2 regions of the Cupriavidus sp. 10L43_2 genome follow, and region 2 is predicted to be linked to the other one. Evidence: predicted binding sites of a transcription regulator. Region 2 holds the regulator's gene; the other holds the start of a gene.
The links. The regulator sigma-54, encoded in region 2, starts transcription at its own class of promoters, with help from an activator protein. The targets are predictions, from matches to a motif close to TGGCANGNAANCTGCTTT.
Positions count from the first base shown of each region.

Region 1 (9,671 bases), on a different contig from region 2:
TATGAGGTGCCGGGACATTATGGGGACGCCGCCCCCCTCAGTCCACCCGCAAACCGCCACGCCGGGGGTGGTATCAGCAAACTTTCTGCGGGCAATTCACGCGATGCATGACGCGTGCCGCAGCGTGGAACGCTCTGCCCCTTATATGCCCCTCATGCCTCCTTGTCGGCGGCGAGCACGCGCGGCAGGGTGGCGGCCAGCGCACCGCGCAGCGGCGCGTCCAGGGGGATGCCGAAGCGGTGGATGATCAGGTCGATGACGGCCTCGGCGTCGTCCAGTTCCTGCTTCTGGACGCTGCCGTCGGCGGCGCGCGCGGCGAACTGGCCGTTGCGAAGCGCCAGGCGCACCCCGTCCACCACCCGCGCCACCATCAGCGTCTGTGTGAACTGGCTGTCTGGATGGGTCGACACGTACCAGTTGCGCGCCACGTAATCGATCTTCGGCTGCGGGGTCAGGTCGAAGCGGTACATCACGCGCCAGTCGTCCGCGCCGGTGCCGTCATCGGACCGGAATTCGAGGTCGTAGGCGTGGAACGCGGTGCTGGCCAACTGCGCCGCCGGTGTGGGCGTCAGCCGGAACGGCACGTCAGGGTCGACCGGCAAGGACAGCGGTAGCGCGCGGTCGAGTGTGGTCCCGCCGAAGCCCACGTCGGCCAGATAGCTCTCGTGGGCCACCTCGACGCGCAGCAGCATGTGGGAGAGCCCGGTGGGCGGATGGTCCGCCGGCAGCCGCCAGCGCACGCGCGCGGCCAGGGGCACCACGGTATAGCCGAGCGCCTTGAGCCCGGCGCAGAACAGGGTATTGAGCTCGAAGCAGTAGCCGCCGCGCCCCTGGGTGACGAGTTTTTCGAACACGTCCGGCACGTCGATCCGCACGGGTCGGCCCGTGAGCGGATTCAGGTTCTCGAACGGGAGATGGGCGAGCTGGGCTGCGATCAGCGCGTCCAGCGCGGGGAGGTCGGGGCTGGCTGGCGCGGCATCGAGGCCGATCCGCGCCAGCCACGCCGGTAGCTGATCGGGCGAGAGCGGGGAAATTTCATCGACGGGAAGCATGGGGTTCGCTGTCTCCGTGGGGGTCCGATAGCGGCCCGGGTGGCGGTTGGTTTGGCGAGAATGCCAGGCTGCGCCGACGGAATCCGCTTCGTCAGCGGTGGGGTAGACCGAGGCCGGCGCGCCCACTACTATAAGTCCACAACGCCACCGGCACCGATGCCCCACGCATGACAGGGTCATCCTCAGCCGGGCCCTCTCACAGGAGACGCCCCGTGAAAACCCTGATCGAGCATCTGTCGCATTACGCGGCCTATCACCGCGATCGCCGCAACATCGTCACCCATTTCGTCGGCATCCCGATGATCGTGCTGGCCGTGACCACGCTGCTCGGCCGGCCCGCCCTGCCGCTCGGCGAGGGGGCGGCGTTCCTCACCCCGGCCATGGTCGTCTACGCGCTCTCGTGCCTGTTCTACCTGCGGCTGTCGTTCGCCTTCGGCCTCGCCATGGCGGTCATTCTGGCCGTATTCCTATGGGTTGGGGCATGGATTGCCGCGCTGCCGACGGCGGCCTGGCTCGCTTCCGGCATCGGCCTGTTCGTGGTGGGATGGATCATCCAGTTCGTCGGGCACTACTACGAGGGGCGCAAGCCGGCGTTCGTCGATGACCTCGTCGGGCTGCTGATCGGCCCGCTCTTCCTGGTGGCGGAGACCGCGTTCGCGATGGGCCTTGCCCGCGAAACGCACGACGCGATGGCCGCGCACGTGCACTGATCGGGTCAGATTCCAGATCTTCGGGCACACGCCGCGCACGCCAAAGTGGGGGGACGTACCCCCTTTACGCGTGCGCAAGGCCCGCTCGCGAGCCCGTTGCTGACGCAAAGCAGCGACAAAACCCGGGGTTTTCACTGGGTTTGACGTGCCTCATGTACGAAAACCCCTTGACTTGCGGTACTTTCCGCTATGATTCAGTGCGTACCGGCACCCGTGATTCGCAACGTGCCACTGCGGTGAGACGCAGCGATACGCAGCGATACGCCGGGACACATTCTTCAACTCACGTATATCGATATGGCGACCAAAGCGAAACCGACCACGAAGACTGCAACCAAGCCCGCTGCCAAGAAGGCACCGGCAACCAAGGCACCCGTGAAGGCTGCCGCCAAGAAGGCCGCTCCGGCCAAGAAGGCTGCTCCCGCCGCTGCTCCGGCCCCGAAGCCGCTGAAGGACACCTTCAACAAGTCGAGCCTGGTCGCTCACCTGGTAGCTCAGACCCAGCTGGAAGCCAAGGCCGTGAAGTCGGTGCTGGCCCATCTGGAAAACACCATCGTCAGCGCGCTGAACAAGAAGGGCGCCGGCGAATTCACGCTGCCGGGCCTGCTGAAGGTGACCGCACAGCAAGTGCCGGCCAAGAAGAAGCGCTTTGGCAAGGACCCGTTCACGGGTGAAGAGCGTTGGTTCCCGGCCAAGCCGGCCAGCGTCAAGGTCAAGGTCCGTCCGCTGAAGAAGCTGAAGGACGCCGCGGCCTGATCGCCACGCATCTTTGGTAGTCCTGAAAACCCCACCCGCTCCGGCGCGTGGGGTTTTTTGTTGCCCGGATGCCCGGGCGGCGAGGGCGGCGAGGGCGGGTCAGTACGCCTTGAAATTGGCCGCCACGCGCTGGCGCAGGAAATCGCCCGCCGAGATGGCTGGGTACAGCCGCGCAGGGCCCTCGATCGTCGCCTCGCGGTTGGCCTGGCAGAAGAACGCCAGGCTGTAGCGCGGGCCCATGTACTCGCCCGGCGCGGGGTTGCGTACGCGGTGGAAGTTGGACGGCAGGCGGTCATCGCTCCAGCGCATCAGCATGTCCCCGATATTGCACGTGATGACGTCCTCGTCCGGGGCGATGGGCGTCCACGCCTGCGCCTCCATCTCCTTGCCCGGACAGACCTGCAGGCCGCCCTGGCCCTGGCGCTGGAACAGCAGCGTCAGGCAGTCGAAATCCGTATGGGCACCGGCACGCCAGAGTTCGAGTTTGTCCTGCGCCTCGGGCGGAATCGCGTAGTAGTGCAGCAGCCGCAGCGTGCTCTGGTAGTCCGGCGCGGCCGGGTCGTGGGCGCGCGTGAAGAATTCCGGATCGAAGCCGAGCTTGTCGGCGAAGCAGGACAGGAGCTTCATGCCCACCTCCCAGCACTGGCGCTCGAAGGCCAGCATGGTGGCCTGGAAGCCGGCCAGCTCCGCCTCAGTGGGCCATAGCGGCGCCATGTGCGGGCGCGTGATCTGGTAGGACTCCTTCTGGTCCGGCGTGCCCGTGGACGGCCGTACCTGCGCGCGGGACTCCCAGCCGGCGTTGTTGGCCTTCTGCAGCGGATACAGGCCCTTCACGGCCTCCGGCAGCGCGAAGAAGCGTTCGGTCATGGCGAAGGCTTCGCGCACGGCGGCGAGGTCGATGCCGTGGTTCGCAACCTGGAAGAAGCCGACGTCCACGGCCGCATGCCAGAGTTCGTCGGCGATCTCGGCCTTGCGGCGGGGGTAGTCGGAGAGGTCGATGCGGCGGATCTCGCGCGCGCTGGTCTCGTGGCCTTGCGCGCCCATGCGGGATTCGCGGGCCAGTTCGTGGAGGGAGGCGGTGCTGGTCATGATCGTTCCGGAGTCAGGAAAGGTTGGGTGCGGCCCTGCCTTTCGCGCGATGACTGCCGGGGGATCTGACCTGCGGACGATCTCTTGAGCCCCGGTGCCAGTCGCGCAAGGGCGGGGCACGGACGTCAAGAGCAATTTCCTGCCGCGCACCGGGGGTGGGCGGTTGAACGCTTCTACTCTTCGGGGGGTGAGATTGCAGGTTTCGGGCCAGCCGGCACGACCCGGTTTTGACCCAGTTCCGGGCCGATTTGCGCCGGGGTGGCGCACGCCATGCCGCAGGATGGTGCGGCGCGCCCAAAAAAAACGCCGGCGCAAAGGCCGGCGTTCAGTTCTTTCCTCCCGCAGCGGGGAGGGCACCACATGACCGCTTACTGCGGTCCCAGCTTGCGGATCAGGGCGTCCAGCTTGCCCATTTCCTCTTCGTTCAGGTCCGTCAGCGGTGCGCGCACCGGGCCGGCATCGTGGCCAACCAGCTTGGCGCCGGCCTTGACGATCGACACCGCGTAGCCGTGCTTGCGGTTRCGGATGTCCAGGTASGGCAGGAAGAAGTCGTCGATCAGGCGACCCACGGTAGCGTGGTCGTCCGCCGCGATGGCGCGGTAGAAGTCCATCGCCGTCTTCGGGATGAAGTTGAACACGGCCGACGAGTACACCGGCACGCCCAGCGCCTTGTAGGCAGCGGCGTAGACCTCGGCGGTGGGCAGGCCGCCCAGGTAGGCCAGGCGGTCGCCGAGCTTGCGGCGCACGCGCACCATTGCCTCGATCTCGCCCACGCCGTCCTTGAAGCCGATCAGGTTCGGGCAGCGGTCGACCACGCGTTCCAGCAGGTCGGCGCCGATGCGCGAGTTGGCGCGGTTGTAGACGATCACGCCGCACTTGGTGGCCTTGCAGACCTCTTCAATGTGGTTGGCGATGCCTTCTTCGCTGGCTTCGGTCAGGTAATGCGGCATCAGCAGGATGCCGTGCGCGCCCAGGCGCTCGGCTTCCTTGGCGTATTCGATGGCCACGCGGGTCGGGCCGCCGGCGCCGGCCAGGATGGGTACCTTGCCACGGCAGGTTTCCACCGCGGTGCGGATCACGTTCGAATAGTCCTGCTGCGTCAGCGAGAAGAACTCGCCCGTGCCGCCGGCTGCGAACAGGGCCGAGGCGCCGTACGGGGCCAGCCATTCCAGGCGTTCGATATAGGTCGACGGGCGGAAATTGCCCTGTTCGTCAAAGTCGGTCACGGGGAACGAAAGCAGGCCGTCCGAAATAATCTGCTTGAGTTCTTGCGGTGTAGTCATGTCGCTCATCCTGATCGCCACATGGCGAAAATGGTGTGGTTTGTTAATGGGGCAAGGCCCGTTCGATGACCTCGCACCCAACTGCTGAGTGGATTCGAGATAAGTCATCGTACAACTAACAACTTGACGGTGCAAGGGCTAAGGGCACGACCGAGGGAAAACCCCGGCATTTTTGCCCGCACCGGGGGTGGGCAGACGAGGGGGGCGTCACATCGCCCAGACCGGCCGATCGCCCGCCAGGCCGCAAGCAGATTGAAAGGAAGGCCATCGGGCCCGATGCCCGAAAGCAGGGCGATTTGCACCGTTCAGGGTAAACGCGCACTGTGTCTGACGGAACCGCGTCCCTATAATCGCAGTCGTACGACGACATATCACAAGCCGGTTCCCACGCATTCTGCACCCGGTCCCCGGCTGTGAGGAGACCCCGATGAACGCAAGCCCCACTTCCAGCACCGCCGCCGCGACTTCTGTCGAAGGCGCGCGCCGCACCAACGTCCGCTACTGGATTCTCCTGCTCATCTTCATTGTGACCACGGTCAACTACGCCGACCGGGCCACGCTGTCGATCACCGGCCCCGCGATGCGCGAGGAGTTCGGCTTCAGCGCCGTGCAGATGGGCTATATCTTCTCCGCCTTCAGCTGGGCCTATGTGATGGCGCAGATTCCAGGCGGCTGGCTGCTCGACCGCTTCGGCGCACGCCGCATCTACGCGGCCAGCATCTTCGTCTGGTCGTTCTTCACGCTGCTGCAGGGCTGGCTGGGCGTGTTCGCCACCATCGGCTCGGTCATGACCGTACTGTTCGCGCTGCGCTTTGCCGTGGGCCTGGCCGAATCGCCGGCTTTCCCGGCCAACGCCAAGGTGGTCGCCAGCTGGTTCCCCACCGCCGAGCGTGGCACGGCATCGGCCATCTTCAACGCCGCCCAGTACTTCGCCGCCGTGGTCTTCACGCCGCTGATGGCCTGGGTCGTCCATAGCTGGGGCTGGCACCACGTCTACCTGTGGATGGGCCTGATGGGCATGGCGCTGGCGCTGGTATGGCTCAAGATCATGCGCAGCCCAGCCACGCACCCGGCCGTGAACCGCGCCGAACTCGACTATATCGAGCAGGGCGGCGGGCTGATCCATATGAACGAAGGCGCCGGCCAGGCCAAGGAAAAGGCACCGGCGGGCTGGTTCTACGCCAAGCAACTGCTCTCCAACCGCATGCTGGCTGGCGTGTACCTCGGCCAGTACTGCATCAACGTGCTGACGTACTTCTTCCTGACGTGGTTCCCGGTGTACCTGGTGCAGGCGCGCGGCATGTCGATCCTGAAGGCGGGCTTCGTGGCCTCGCTGCCGGCTATCTGCGGCTTCCTGGGCGGGGTGCTGGGCGGGGTGATCTCCGACAGCCTGCTGCGCAAGGGCTACTCGCTGACCTTCGCGCGCAAGCTGCCCATCGTGGTCGGCATGCTGCTGTCCGTGTCGATGATTGCCTGCAACTACGTGGATGCCGAGTGGCTGGTGGTCGGCATCATGGCGCTGGCCTTCTTCGGCAAGGGCATTGGCGCGCTGGGCTGGGCTGTGGTGGCCGATACGGCGCCCAAGGAGGTCATGGGCCTCGCCGGCAGCATTTTCAACACCTTTGGCAATATCGCCGGCATCGTGACGCCGATCGTGATCGGCTATATCCTCAGCGTCACGGGCTCGTTCAACGGCGCGCTGGTTTTCGTGGGCATCAACGCCCTGGTCACCGTGGTGAGCTACCTGGTGATCGTGAAGGACATCCGGCGCGTGGAACTGAAGCACGCCTGATATAGAGAGAAGACAAGGACCCCCCAACATGTCTGAACAGGATTCCCCGGTGGCCGCCCAGGCCGTGGCTGCCGACCCCAAGCCGCTGTACATCCGCATCCACGCCGACGACAACGTGGCCATCATCGCCAATGACGGCGGCCTGCCCGCCGGCACGGTGTTCCCGTGCGGCCTGACGCTCGTGGAACGCGTGCCGCAGGGCCACAAGGTGGCGCTGGTGGACCTGAAGCAGGACGACGCGGTCATGCGCTACAACGTGGTGATCGGCTACGCGCTGAAAGACCTGCCGCGCGGCAGCTGGATCAACGAGCGCGTGCTGCGCATGCCCGAGCCGCCGGGCCTGACCGACCTGCCGATCGGCACGCGCGTGCCGGCGCCGCTGCCGCCGCTGGAAGGCTATACCTTCGAAGGCTTCCGCAATCCGGACGGCTCCGTGGGCACCCGCAACATCCTGGCGATTACCACCACGGTGCAGTGCGTGTCCGGCGTGGTCGAGCACGCGGTGCGCCGCATCAAGGCCGAACTGCTGCCGCGCTACCCCAATGTCGACGACGTGATCGGCCTGGAGCACACCTATGGCTGCGGCGTGGCGATCGACGCCCCCGATGCCATCGTGCCCATCCGCACGCTGCGCAACATCGCCCTGAACCCCAACTTCGGCGGCCGCGCGATGATGGTGAGCCTGGGCTGCGAGAAGCTCCAGCCGGAACGCCTGATGCCGCCCGGCACGATCCCCATCCAGACCGGCGCCGGCGAGGTGCAGGTGGGCGTAGTCTGTCTGCAGGATGACCAGCACGTGGGCTTCGGGTCGATGATCGACTCGATCATGACCATGGCCGAATCACACCTCGAAGTGCTGAACGCGCGCCAGCGCGAGACCTGCCCGGTCTCCGAACTGGTGGTGGGTGTGCAGTGCGGAGGCAGCGACGCCTTCTCGGGCGTGACCGCCAACCCCGCCGTGGGCTACGCCACGGACCTGCTGGTGCGTGCCGGCGCCGCCGTGATGTTCTCGGAAGTGACCGAGGTGCGCGACGGCATCGCCCAGCTCACCGCACGGGCCGCCACCCCGGAAGTGGCCGAGGCCATGATCCGCGAGATGGACTGGTACGACCGCTACCTGGACCGTGGCCGCGTGGACCGCAGCGCCAACACCTCGCCCGGCAACAAGAAGGGCGGGCTGTCGAACATCGTGGAAAAGGCGATGGGGTCCATCGTCAAGTCGGGCAGCTCGGCCATCTCCGGCGTGCTGTCACCGGGCGAGAAGCTCAAGCAGAAGGGCCTGATCTACGCCGCCACGCCGGCCAGCGACTTTATCTGCGGCACGCTGCAACTGGCAGCCGGCATGAACCTGCACGTGTTCACCACTGGCCGGGGCACGCCGTATGGCCTGGCCGAGGTGCCGGTGATCAAGGTGGCCACCCGCAACGACCTGGCGCGCCGCTGGCACGACCTGATGGACATCAACGCGGGCCGCATCGCCACCGGCGAGGCCACCATCGAGGATGTGGGCTGGGAGTTGTTCAACCTGATGCTGGACGTGGCCAGCGGGCGCAAGAAGACCTGGGCCGAGCACCACAAGCTCTACAACTCGCTCGCGCTGTTCAACCCGGCGCCGGTGACCTGAGTCACTGGCTGGGCAGGGAAGAGAAGGGGCCGCCGTCGCGCGGTCCCTTTTTTTGCCGATGCGCTGCGCCCGGGGCGAAGCCCGCTTCGCCGCACCCCCATCCCCATCCCCCGGATCACGAATCCGCCTTCGCACTGCCCACGCGCCCGCGCCGCGACGTCGAGATCCCGCCGAGGGAAGCGGTGCCGAGCGAGCCCAGTTTCCACCCGCTGGACGACCCGATCGCGGACCGCTCCGGGCCGCTCGACACCGAGCAGTACGTCAGCCCGACCACGGTGCGCCTGCAGCGGACCCCGCGCGCGCTCACCGGCGACGTGGCCCTGTGGCTGCTGATCAAGATGAATGCCGACATGCTCGGCTGGGACAACTACGTCAAGCAGATCGATTCGCTGTTCTTCCCGGACGCGAACACGCCGCTGGGCAAGGATGGCGAGCCGTTCCTCTATGGCGGCGCGGCCCGGCTCAGCCGGCGCCGTTTCCTGCCCTTCACGGACACCGACGCCTACCGGGCCCTCAAGGTGGCGACGGAAGCCTTCGTAGTCACCTGGGGGGCCGTGGTGCCCAGCGGGCCGACGGCCAACGACATCGCCCGGCTGCTGGCCTATGACCCGACCGCCATCGCCCTGGCCAACGACCGCCTCGGCCTGAAGATCACCAAGCCGGACGTGCTGGCGAACAAGTATTTCGGCGGCGGGGCCTCGCCCACGCTCCCGTACCTGCAGCGGATTGCCTCCGCCCTGCAGGGCACGGACGCGGCGGAGCGGATCAACCGGGCGCTGACGGACCGGACCGTGCCGGAAGAGCGCGCCGCGCTACCGGGCGAAGGCGTCACGCCGACGCCCCAGCGCCACCTCGACCAGTGCGGCGAAGGCTGCCTGTGGCTCGACCACTGGAACCAGGACATCTCGGCCAAGCTGACCTATCCGCCGCTGATCGAGCTGATCTGGAGCTACTGGATGGAGGAACTCCAGCTGGTGCAGACCATGAACGCGATCTCCCGGCGCTTCCAGAACGTCTCCGCCGGCCCACGCGACCCGCTGGCCCAGTTCGAACTCGATTCCCTGCGCCCGCTCAACAACATCATCTGGGGCTGGGTGCAGGACGAGCAGCACCGCCTGCCGATCGAACGGCGCGCGGCGGAGTACCAGCACGAGTACGGTTTCCAGCTCATCGGCCGGGCCGTGCCGCAGGTGCAGCCGGCCGACACGCGCAGCAAGTTCCTGGGCGCGTTCCACACGCTGCTCAACCTGTGCGTGCCGTTCTTCCGCCAGGCCGACGACACCACGGTGGTGCCGGACGGCTTCCCGCTGCTCAACGCGCTGCGCGAGGTCCACCTGATCCTGTCCGAAGGGGCCCACAACCAGT
Region 1 is NZ_JBFTJE010000017.1:70,724-80,394, forward strand. It holds gene AC1DEL_RS21340 (arylamine N-acetyltransferase family protein) at 153-1,052, opposite strand; gene AC1DEL_RS21345 (Mpo1 family 2-hydroxy fatty acid dioxygenase) at 1,265-1,762, shown strand; gene AC1DEL_RS21350 (HU family DNA-binding protein) at 2,060-2,518, shown strand; gene AC1DEL_RS21355 (isopenicillin N synthase family dioxygenase) at 2,618-3,607, opposite strand; gene kdgD (5-dehydro-4-deoxyglucarate dehydratase) at 3,976-4,890, opposite strand; gene AC1DEL_RS21365 (MFS transporter) at 5,318-6,682, shown strand; gene garD (galactarate dehydratase) at 6,711-8,306, shown strand; gene AC1DEL_RS21375 (8-amino-7-oxononanoate synthase) at 8,489-9,671, shown strand, end outside.
Region 1: the regulator sigma-54 is predicted to act here: its motif matches at 3,800-3,817, upstream of AC1DEL_RS21355 (isopenicillin N synthase family dioxygenase).

Region 2 (9,671 bases):
GCCACCTGAAGAAGCGCTACGGTTCGCGCACCGTGGTCAAGGACGTCTCGCTGGACGTGAAGAGCGGCGAGGTGGTCGGCCTGCTCGGTCCGAACGGCGCCGGCAAGACCACGTCGTTCTACATGATCGTGGGCCTGGTGGCACTGGATGAGGGCGACATCGTGCTGGACGACCAGCACATCAGCGGCCTGCCGATCCACGAGCGCGCCCGCATGGGCCTGTCCTACCTGCCGCAGGAGGCCTCGGTCTTCCGCAAGCTCAACGTCGAGGAAAACATCCGCGCCGTGCTCGAGTTGCAATTGGAGAAGGGCAAGCCGCTGCCGAAGGCCGAGATCGAACGCCGCCTGGATTCGCTGCTGGATGACCTGCAGATCGCCCATCTGCGCAACAACCCGGCGCTGTCGCTCTCCGGCGGCGAGCGCCGCCGCGTGGAAATTGCCCGGGCGCTGGCCTCCGCGCCGCGCTTCATCCTGCTGGACGAGCCGTTCGCCGGCGTGGACCCCATCGCCGTGGGCGAAATCCAGCGCATCGTGAGCTTCCTGAAGGCGCGCAACATCGGCGTGCTGATCACCGACCACAACGTGCGCGAGACGCTCGGCATCTGCGACCACGCCTACATCATCAGCGAAGGCACGGTGCTGGCCGCCGGCCAGCCTGAGGAAATCATCGCCAACGAGTCCGTGCGACGCGTGTACCTGGGCGAAAATTTCCGCATGTGACCCATCGGCCGCCGCGTGCGGCCGCGCTTCTCCCGGCCTCCACGGCGACAGCCGGGGTCGATCAGGAAGTCAGAGCGATAGGCGATAGCAATTTCCGTTCCATAGTCGGAAGGATGCGCATAGAATAGGTCGCATGAAACCGTCGCTTCAGCTTCGTCTCTCGCAACATCTGGCATTGACCCCGCAGCTGCAACAGTCGATTCGATTGTTGCAGCTCTCGACGCTTGAACTCCAGCAGGAAGTGGAACAGGCGCTGACCGAAAATCCCCTGCTCGAACGCGAAAACGACTGGATCGAAAGCCCGCTGCGGGTAGCCGCCGATGGCTCGGTCAACCTCCAGAGCGCCCCCGCGCCGGCCTCCTCCGAGCCACAGCCCAACGGCGACGCGCGCACCGATGGCGCGTCCGGCGGTGAGGACGACAACTACAACGACAACGGCAGCGAGGACTACGGCAGCGACTGGAGCCTCGACGACTTCGCCCGCCGCCCCCAGGGCGACGAGGACGAAAAGTCGCCGATGCAGTTGCGCGATGCCGAGCCCACGCTGCGCGAGCACCTGATGGGGCAGTTGGCCCCGCTGAAGATCTCGGTGCGCGACAAGGGCCTGGCCATCTTCCTGATCGAATCGCTCGACGATGACGGCTACCTGAGCGCCTCGCTCGAGGAAATCTGCACCGAACTGCCCGAGGAACTCGAATTCGAGATCGACGAAGTCCACGCGATCCTGACCCTGCTGCAGAGCTTCGACCCGCCCGGCGTGGGCGCGCGCAATGCCGCGGAGTGCCTCAGCCTGCAATTGCGTCGCCTGAAGCACTCCCATCGTGAGCTGGCGCTGACCATCGTCAATCATCATCTGGAACTGCTGGCCGTGCGCGACTACACGCGGCTAAAGAAAGCGCTCCAGGTGGACGAAATAGCACTGAAGGCGGCACACGAACTGATTCGCTCGCTGGCGCCGTATCCGGGGCACGCGTTCAACCGTCCCGAGGCCGACTTCGTGGTGCCCGACGTGTTCGTGCGCAAGAGCGGCAGCGGGTGGATCGCGGCGCTCAATCCGGATGTCATGCCACGGCTGCGCATCAACGACATGTATGCGCAGATCCTGCGCGGCGCGAAGGGCGAAACGGGGACGGCAGGCCTGCAGCAGAAGCTTCAGGAGGCGCGGTGGCTTATCAAGAACATCCAGCAACGATTCGATACGATCCTGCGTGTTTCGCAGGCAATTGTGGAACGTCAAAAGAACTTTTTCACGCATGGCGAAATCGCGATGCGCCCCTTGGTTTTGCGGGAAATAGCCGATACACTCGGTTTACATGAGTCGACCATTTCCCGGGTCACCACGAATAAGTACATGGCCACGCCCATGGGTACTTTCGAGTTGAAGTACTTCTTTGGGAGCCACGTCTCTACGGAGACTGGCGGCGCGGCCTCCTCCACGGCAATCCGCGCGCTGATCAAGCAACTGATAGGAGCCGAAGACCCCAGGAATCCTCTTTCCGACAGCCGGATCGCCGAACTGCTGGGTGAGCAAGGCTTCGTGGTCGCACGCCGCACGGTGGCGAAATACCGCGAAGCGCTCAAGATCCCCGCAGTCAATCTCCGCAAGACTTTGTAGCCGAGCCGCAACCGCCTGCCTGGTGCGGCTCTTTCAGAAGGAGAAGCGCTATGAACTTCAAGATCAGTGGACACCACCTCGACATCACGCCCCCGCTGCGTGAGTATGTGGAAACGAAACTGGAGCGAATTGTCAGGCATTTCGATCAGGTCATCGGCGTGAGCGTGCTGCTATCGGTGGACAATCACAAGGAGAAGGACCGGCGCCAGTACGCGGAAATCAATCTGCATCTGAAGGGGAAGGACATCTTCGTCGAAGCGCATCATGAAGATCTGTATGCGGCGATCGACTGTCTGGTCGACAAGCTCGACCGCCAGGTCATCCGCTACAAGGACCGCGTACAGGGCCACGATCGCGAGGCGGTGAAGTACCAGATGGCCGCCCAGCAACTGACGCAGCAGTAGACACCTGCAGGCAACCGAAAACAGAGCGGTTGCCGACCCTGCAGAGGACTGAAAAGAAGAGCTCAAGCCGCGCAATCAGCGCGGCTTTTTTGATGGGCGCGCGCCATGGCGGTGACGGTGCGGGCACCTGGAATGTTTCGTTACCTTATTGCCACGCCGGAGGGCGACCCGGGGCCCCCGTGAGCGGTCAAAATGGGAACAAGTGTTCGCAAGCCGCCCGCCTCGGTGTATGCTCCGCCATACAAATAACGACAGGACGGCCCCGGGACACCCCGGGTGGGCAAGCCGGCCGGCACGTCGTGGCACCGCCGCGACCCCGGCGCTGCATCGCAAAATCGCGGTGGAGCCCTGCTCTATAATGGCCGGACGCTCCAATGCGGGCGTCCCAGACAAGATCTCGGTACCCAAGTTTCGCCCCGAATCCGGCGGGACGGCCTTCGCGCCCCGGCCCGCTAACCTGACTTCTCGCGCATCGCCCATGAATCGTTTGGCCAAATTGCTGCCACCCGGCAACATCCATCTCGACGTCACCGTCACCAGCAAGAAGCGGGTGTTCGAGCAAGCCGGGCTCCTGTTCGAGAACAACCATGGCGTGGCGCGTGCTACCGTGACCGATAACCTGTTCGCGCGCGAATCGCTGGGTTCCACGGGTCTGGGTGCCGGCGTGGCCATTCCGCATGGCCGCATCAAGGGTCTCAAGCAGCCGCTGGCCGGCTTCATGCGCCTGGCCGAGCCCATTCCGTTCGAATCGCCGGACGGCAAGCCGGTGTCGCTGTTGATCTTCCTGCTCGTGCCGGAACAGGCCACGCAACAACATCTGGAAATCCTGTCGGAAATCGCCCAACTGCTCTCGGACCGCGAGATGCGCGAGGGCCTCGCCACACTGCCCACGTCGGAAGCGGTGCATGATCTGCTGACGCAGTGGCACCCCTGACTCCCGCCCCAACGGCCGCCTGAAACGGCCTGTCCGCCCCCGAAAGTCATACGCGCATGGAACTCACCGGCGTCACCTCGCAGTCGATCTTCGACGACAACGCAGCCGACATCAAGCTCTCGTGGGTCGCTGGCCTGGAAGGGGCCGACCGGGCCTTCGACGTGGAATTCGCCCGCGAAGCCACCTCGGCGGCGGACCTCGTCGGCCACTTGAACCTGATCCACCCGAACCGGATCCAGGTGCTCGGCAAGCCGGAAATCCTCTACTACCAGCGCCTCGACGACGAGCCGCGCAAGCGCCAGATGGGCGAGCTGATCCTGCTCGAGCCGCCGTTCCTCGTCGTGGCGGATGGCATGGAGCCGCCGCCAGACCTGGAGCTGCGCTGCACGCGCTCGTCCACGCCGCTGTTCACCACGCCGGTGTCGTCGGCGGCTGTGATCGACCATCTGCGGCTCTACCTGTCGCGCATCTCCGCCCCGCGCGTGACGATGCACGGCGTGTTCCTCGACATCCTCGGCATGGGCGTGCTGATCATGGGCGAGTCCGGCCTGGGCAAGAGCGAACTGGGCCTGGAACTGATCTCGCGCGGCCACGGTCTCGTGGCCGACGATGCGGTGGATTTCGTGCGACTCGGACCCGACTTCATCGAGGGCCGCTGCCCGCCGCTGCTGCAGAACCTGCTGGAAGTGCGCGGCCTGGGCCTGCTCGACATCAAGACGATCTTCGGCGAGACGGCCGTGCGCCGGAAGATGAAGCTCAAGCTCGTGGTGCAGCTCGTGCGCCGCAACGACGGCGAGTTCGAGCGCCTGCCGCTTGACTCGCAATACCTCGATGTCCTGGGCCTGCCAATCCACATGGTGAAGATCCAGGTGGCAGCCGGCCGCAACCTGGCCGTGCTGGTCGAGGCTGCGGTGCGCAATACGATACTGCGCCTGCGCGGCATCGACACCTTGCGCGACTTCATGGACCGTCAGCGCGCCGCCATGCAGGCGGACGTGGTCTCGCGCGGCCAGGGCCGCCTGCTCTGATGCGGTGGCGCGTCAACGCGCCACGGCTCTCCATCGTTTGTGCTGTAATGGGCATCGAGCCAATGGATCGGACCCATTCGTAGTGTTTCCACAGCCAAGGAGAGAAGCATGAAGAAGCTGATCGCGATGTGTTTGCTGGTGACCCCGCTGCTGGCCACGGGCGCGTTTGCCCAGAGTGCCTCGGCCCCCGCCGCCTCTGGCGCCAAGGCGCCCAACGCCCAACAGGACAAGATGAAGGCCTGCAACGCCCAGGCCACCGGCAAGAAGGGCGACGAGCGCAACAAGTTCATGAGCGACTGCCTCTCCAACAAGCCCGCCGCCGCCGCCGAACCCAAGACCCAGCAGGACAAGATGACCGCCTGCAGCAAGCAGGGCAAGGGCAAGAAGGGCGACGACTACAAGAAGTTCATGAGCGATTGCCTGTCCAAGCCGGCGGCCTGATCGTCACTTTTTGTGCGCCGGGTGTCATGACGCAGCCATCACCCGGTGCTATCCTTGCAGGGCTATGCGGATCCTCCTCATCACCGGAATCTCCGGCTCCGGCAAGTCTGTCGCCCTCAATGTCCTGGAAGATGCAGGCTACTACTGCGTCGACAACCTCCCGGCACAATTCCTGCCCGAGCTGACCAGCTACCTGGCCGAGCAGGGCTATACCCACCTGGGCGTGGCCACCGACATTCGCAGCCGCGAGTCGCTGGCGCGGCTGCCGGACACCGTGCGCCAACTGGCCGCCGCCGGCCATCAGGTGCAGGTGCTGTTCCTGACCGCCAACACCGACGCGCTGGTGCAGCGCTACTCCGAAACACGCCGCCGCCACCCGTTGTCCGGGCGCGTGGCCGAGGTACCCGCCCTGCCGGGCAGCGCCAATGCCGATGCGGCACCGCACGATACCTCGCTGATCGAAGCCATCGAGATGGAGCGCGAGCTGCTGAGCCCGCTGGCCGAATCGGCGCACCGTATCGACACCAGCAACGTCCGCACCAACACGCTGCGCAGCTGGATCAAAGAGTTGATCCGGGGCGAGGACAGCCAGCAGCTCACGCTGCTGTTCGAATCGTTCGGCTTCAAGCATGGCGTGCCGAGTGACGCGGACATGGTCTTCGACGTGCGCTCGCTACCCAACCCCTACTACGACCTCGCGCTGCGCCCCCTCACGGGCCGCGACGTGCCGGTGATCGACTTCCTGCAAAGCCAGCCGATGGTGCTGGCGATGGCCGAGGACATCCGCGCCTACGTGGAGAAGTGGCTACCGAGTTTCATTGCCGATAACCGCAGCTACCTGACCGTGGCGATCGGCTGCACGGGCGGCCAGCACCGCTCGGTGTTTATCGCGGAAAGACTTGCCAACTACTTCCGGGCACATGGTAATGTGCTGGTCAGGCACCGCGAGCTTGCCCCGGCAGGCTGACGCGCCAACGTCCCTCCCTGGTAGTGGAACCGGAACCGGCATCGCATGTCGTCACATCCACCAGACACTGGTCATTCGACGCATCCCGCGCCTGATCTGGACGCGCTGCCCCTGTTTCCGCTCCACACGGTACTGTTTCCCGATGGCCGCCTGCCGCTGCGCGTATTCGAGGCGCGCTATGTGGACATGGTGCGCAACTGCATGCGCGACCACACGCCGTTCGGCGTCTGCCTGATCGCGAGTGGCAACGAGGTGGCGCAGCAGGACCAGCCCACCGTGCCCGAAGACGTGGGCTGCCTGGCCGATATCGTCGACTGCAATATGGAGCAACTGGGCGTGCTGCTGATCGAGGCGCGCGGCCGGCAACGCTTCCAGGTCCTTTCCCACAGCACGCGTGATGACGGCCTGATCGTGGCCCGGGTGGAGTTGCTGCCGCCCGACGAGATCGACTGCAAGCTCGAATTGCTCGGCGAATGCCTGTCGGCGCTGCGGCGCATCGTCAGCGCCATCCATGCCGAGCAGGCCGACAAGTCGCGCCTGCCCTTCAACGAGCCATATCACTGGGACGACCCGAGCTGGGTCGCCAACCGGCTCTGCGAATTGCTGCCCGTGCCGCTCAAGGCCAAGCAAATGCTGATGGCGCTACCCGATGCCGGCATGCGCATCGAGATCGTCCACCGCTACATGCGTCAGCATCACATCGTCTGACGCCCCTCGCCGTTTCCTGAATTTTCCCTAGAACAAGCCGCCGCGCGCCTGATCTTCGAGCAGCCGCCGCACCGGTGCGGGCGTGCCGAGCGCATCGAGATCGTCGAGCGACAGCCAGCGCCGGCTGACGCCATCGTCCGCGCCGCCGCGCAGCGCCAGCGCGCCCAGGTCCACCCGCACCGCGCGGATCAACAGGCGGAAGTGCGTGAACACGTGCGTCAGCTCCCCGGCCAGCGTCGCAGAGGTCGGCTCGCCGAATTGCCGGGCGACCTCGCGCGCGGCGTCCTCGGCTGCGTCTGCATCGAAGGGCACCGTGTCGACGGGCATCTCGGGCAGGCTCCACAGGCCGCCCCAGATACCGCTGTCGGGTCGTAGATTGACGAGAACGTCGCGGCCGTGGCGGATGATCAGCATGACGGTGCTGCGCTCGGGAATCGCGGCACGCGGCTTGGGCGTCGGCAGCGTGCCGGTCAGGTTCTCGCGGCGCGCCACACATTCGTCGGACAGCGGGCAGGCCGCCGCATCGACCAGACAGGCCGGCTTGCCGCGCGAGCAGATCGTCGCGCCCAGGTCCATCAACCCTTGCGTGTAGGCCACCATGTCTTCGGCCTGATGCGGGCCGGCGGGCGGCAAGGCGCGCTCGGCCAGCGCCCACATCCGCATCTCGATGGCCCGCTCGCCCGGATAGCCGTGGATGCCGAACACGCGCGCGAACACGCGCTTCACGTTGCCGTCGAGGATGGGCGAGCGCACGCCGGCGCTGAACGCGGCGATGGCAGCCGCCGTCGAGCGGCCGATGCCGGGCAGCGTGACCAGCACGGCCGGATCGGTCGGGAACTCGCCGCCGTGGTCGTCCATGACCGTCTTCGCGCAGCGGTGCAGGTTGCGCGCGCGCGAGTAGTAGCCCAGGCCAGCCCAGAGCGCCATGACGGCGTCGGCCGGCGCGGCGGCCAGCGCGGCCACGGTGGGCAGCGCGGTCACGAAGCGCTGGAAGTACTCGATCACCGCCGCCACCTGGGTCTGCTGGAGCATGATCTCGGACAGCCAGATCCGGTACGGGTCGCGCGTGTTCTGCCACGGCAGGTCGTGCCGGCCATGCGTGCGCTGCCACGTCACCACGCGGGCGCCGAAGTCGTCGGGCACGGCAATGTCGGGGCTGGCTGGGAGGGTGGGGGCGGCGGCTGACTTGCGGGGCATTGCGGGGCGGTGGGGAAAAGAAAAGCGCCGCTCTAAGGCGGCGCCACATGATACCGCGATGCGGTGCCCGGTCAGGCCGCGCGCGCGCCGTGCTCGACTGCCGGTTCGACGAGAACCTTGGCAAAGCCCTCGATCTTGGTGCTGCGCTCGTCCAGGCCGTTGAGCACCTGTTCGAGTTCGGCGATGCGGCTTTCCAGCGTGTCGGTGGCCTCGTGGATGCGTTCGATCGAATCCACCCGGCGGCGCAGTTGCTTCTGATGCTCGCGCACCTGCGCCTCGAGCGGCGTCATCACGGACTTCAGCCAGATCTCGATATCGCGGTTCAGGTCTCGGAAATTCTCCAGAACCCGGCTCGCCATCGTCGCGAACGCGTTCTGCACCAACTGCGGCCGCGAACGGGTCAGCATGTTCACCGTGCCGAAATGGTTGTTCACCAGTTGCAGCGTTTCCTGCAGCTCCACCGCGTAGCGCGAGGTGACGAACTGCATCGGCGCCGGCAGCGTGAAACCGTGCTCGGCGTTGAAGCGGCGATACATGCTGTCCACCAGTTGATGCAGGCCGGCGATCTTCTGGTCGGCATCGTGGATCAGGCCGGTCAACTGGCCGAACAGCGCCTCCATGTCCTCGCGCAGGCCGCGCGAGAAGAATCGCTCCTTCATCTGCTCGCGGGCGTCACGCATGGTGCGGCGCACGTCGCGCAACTGCAGGCTCTTGATGATGTCCGCGCTGTGGCGGCCGAAGACCAGGCGCAGCGCCTGGAACTTCGAGATGCTCTGCTCGAATTCCTCTTTCTCGCCCTGCACGCGCAGCAGCATGTGCTTGACCATCGCGTGGTTCTTGCCGCGCAGGCCGCGCAGCTCGAACAACTGCTCGACGATGTCCCGGCGGCGGCTTTGCAGTAGTTGCTGGGCGCCGCGCGACATGTCCTGCACCAGGCGCTGGACCTGATCGGACACGATCTCGCGCCGCTGCGGAATCAGCTGGTCGGACAGCACGTGCTCGAACTGCGGCAGGTTGCTGCGTACCAGCATCGGCTGGTCATGGGTGACCTTGGCGACCAGGCCCTTCTGCGCCGACACCGGGTAGACGCGGCGCTCCTCGATGCCGAGGATCTGGGCCGTCGAGCGAACCTGCCGCGAAATCTCCGAGGCAATCTCCGGCGACGACTTGAGCGGGTCCCACAGCCCGTCGATCTTGTTCAGCACGGCCAGGCAGCCCCGGCGATGGCCGGCGCCCACGTGGCTGCGCCACAGTTCGAGGTCGCTCTTGGTCACGCCGGCGTCGGCGGCCAGCACGAAGACCACCACGTGCGCATCGGGGATCAGCCGCAGCGTCAGTTCCGGCTCGGTACCGATCGCGTTCAGGCCCGGCGTGTCGAGGATGACCAAGCCCTGGCGCAGCAGCGGGTGCGGGAAGTTGATCACCGCATGGCGCCAGCGCGAGATCTCGACCATGCCATCGGCATCGACCGACCACGCGGCGTCCGGGTCGTTCTCGTTATAGAGGCCGAGCGATTCGGCCACGGCCGGCGTCACGCGCGTGGTTTCCACCACGTGCTGGAACGCGGCCAGCATGCCCTCGGGCGACGACGGATCCAGCGGCACCGTGGTCCAATGCGAATTGGACGAGCCGGGCTCCATGAAATCGGCCGTGGAGGC
Region 2 is NZ_JBFTJE010000026.1:53,175-62,845, reverse strand. It holds gene lptB (LPS export ABC transporter ATP-binding protein) at 1-719, shown strand, start outside; gene AC1DEL_RS26170 (RNA polymerase factor sigma-54) at 853-2,334, shown strand; gene hpf (ribosome hibernation-promoting factor, HPF/YfiA family) at 2,385-2,738, shown strand; gene AC1DEL_RS26160 (PTS sugar transporter subunit IIA) at 3,217-3,672, shown strand; gene hprK (HPr(Ser) kinase/phosphatase) at 3,729-4,700, shown strand; gene AC1DEL_RS26150 (PsiF family protein) at 4,809-5,141, shown strand; gene rapZ (RNase adapter RapZ) at 5,206-6,108, shown strand; gene AC1DEL_RS26140 (LON peptidase substrate-binding domain-containing protein) at 6,154-6,816, shown strand; gene mutY (A/G-specific adenine glycosylase) at 6,844-8,013, opposite strand; gene AC1DEL_RS26130 (dynamin family protein) at 8,085-9,671, opposite strand, start outside.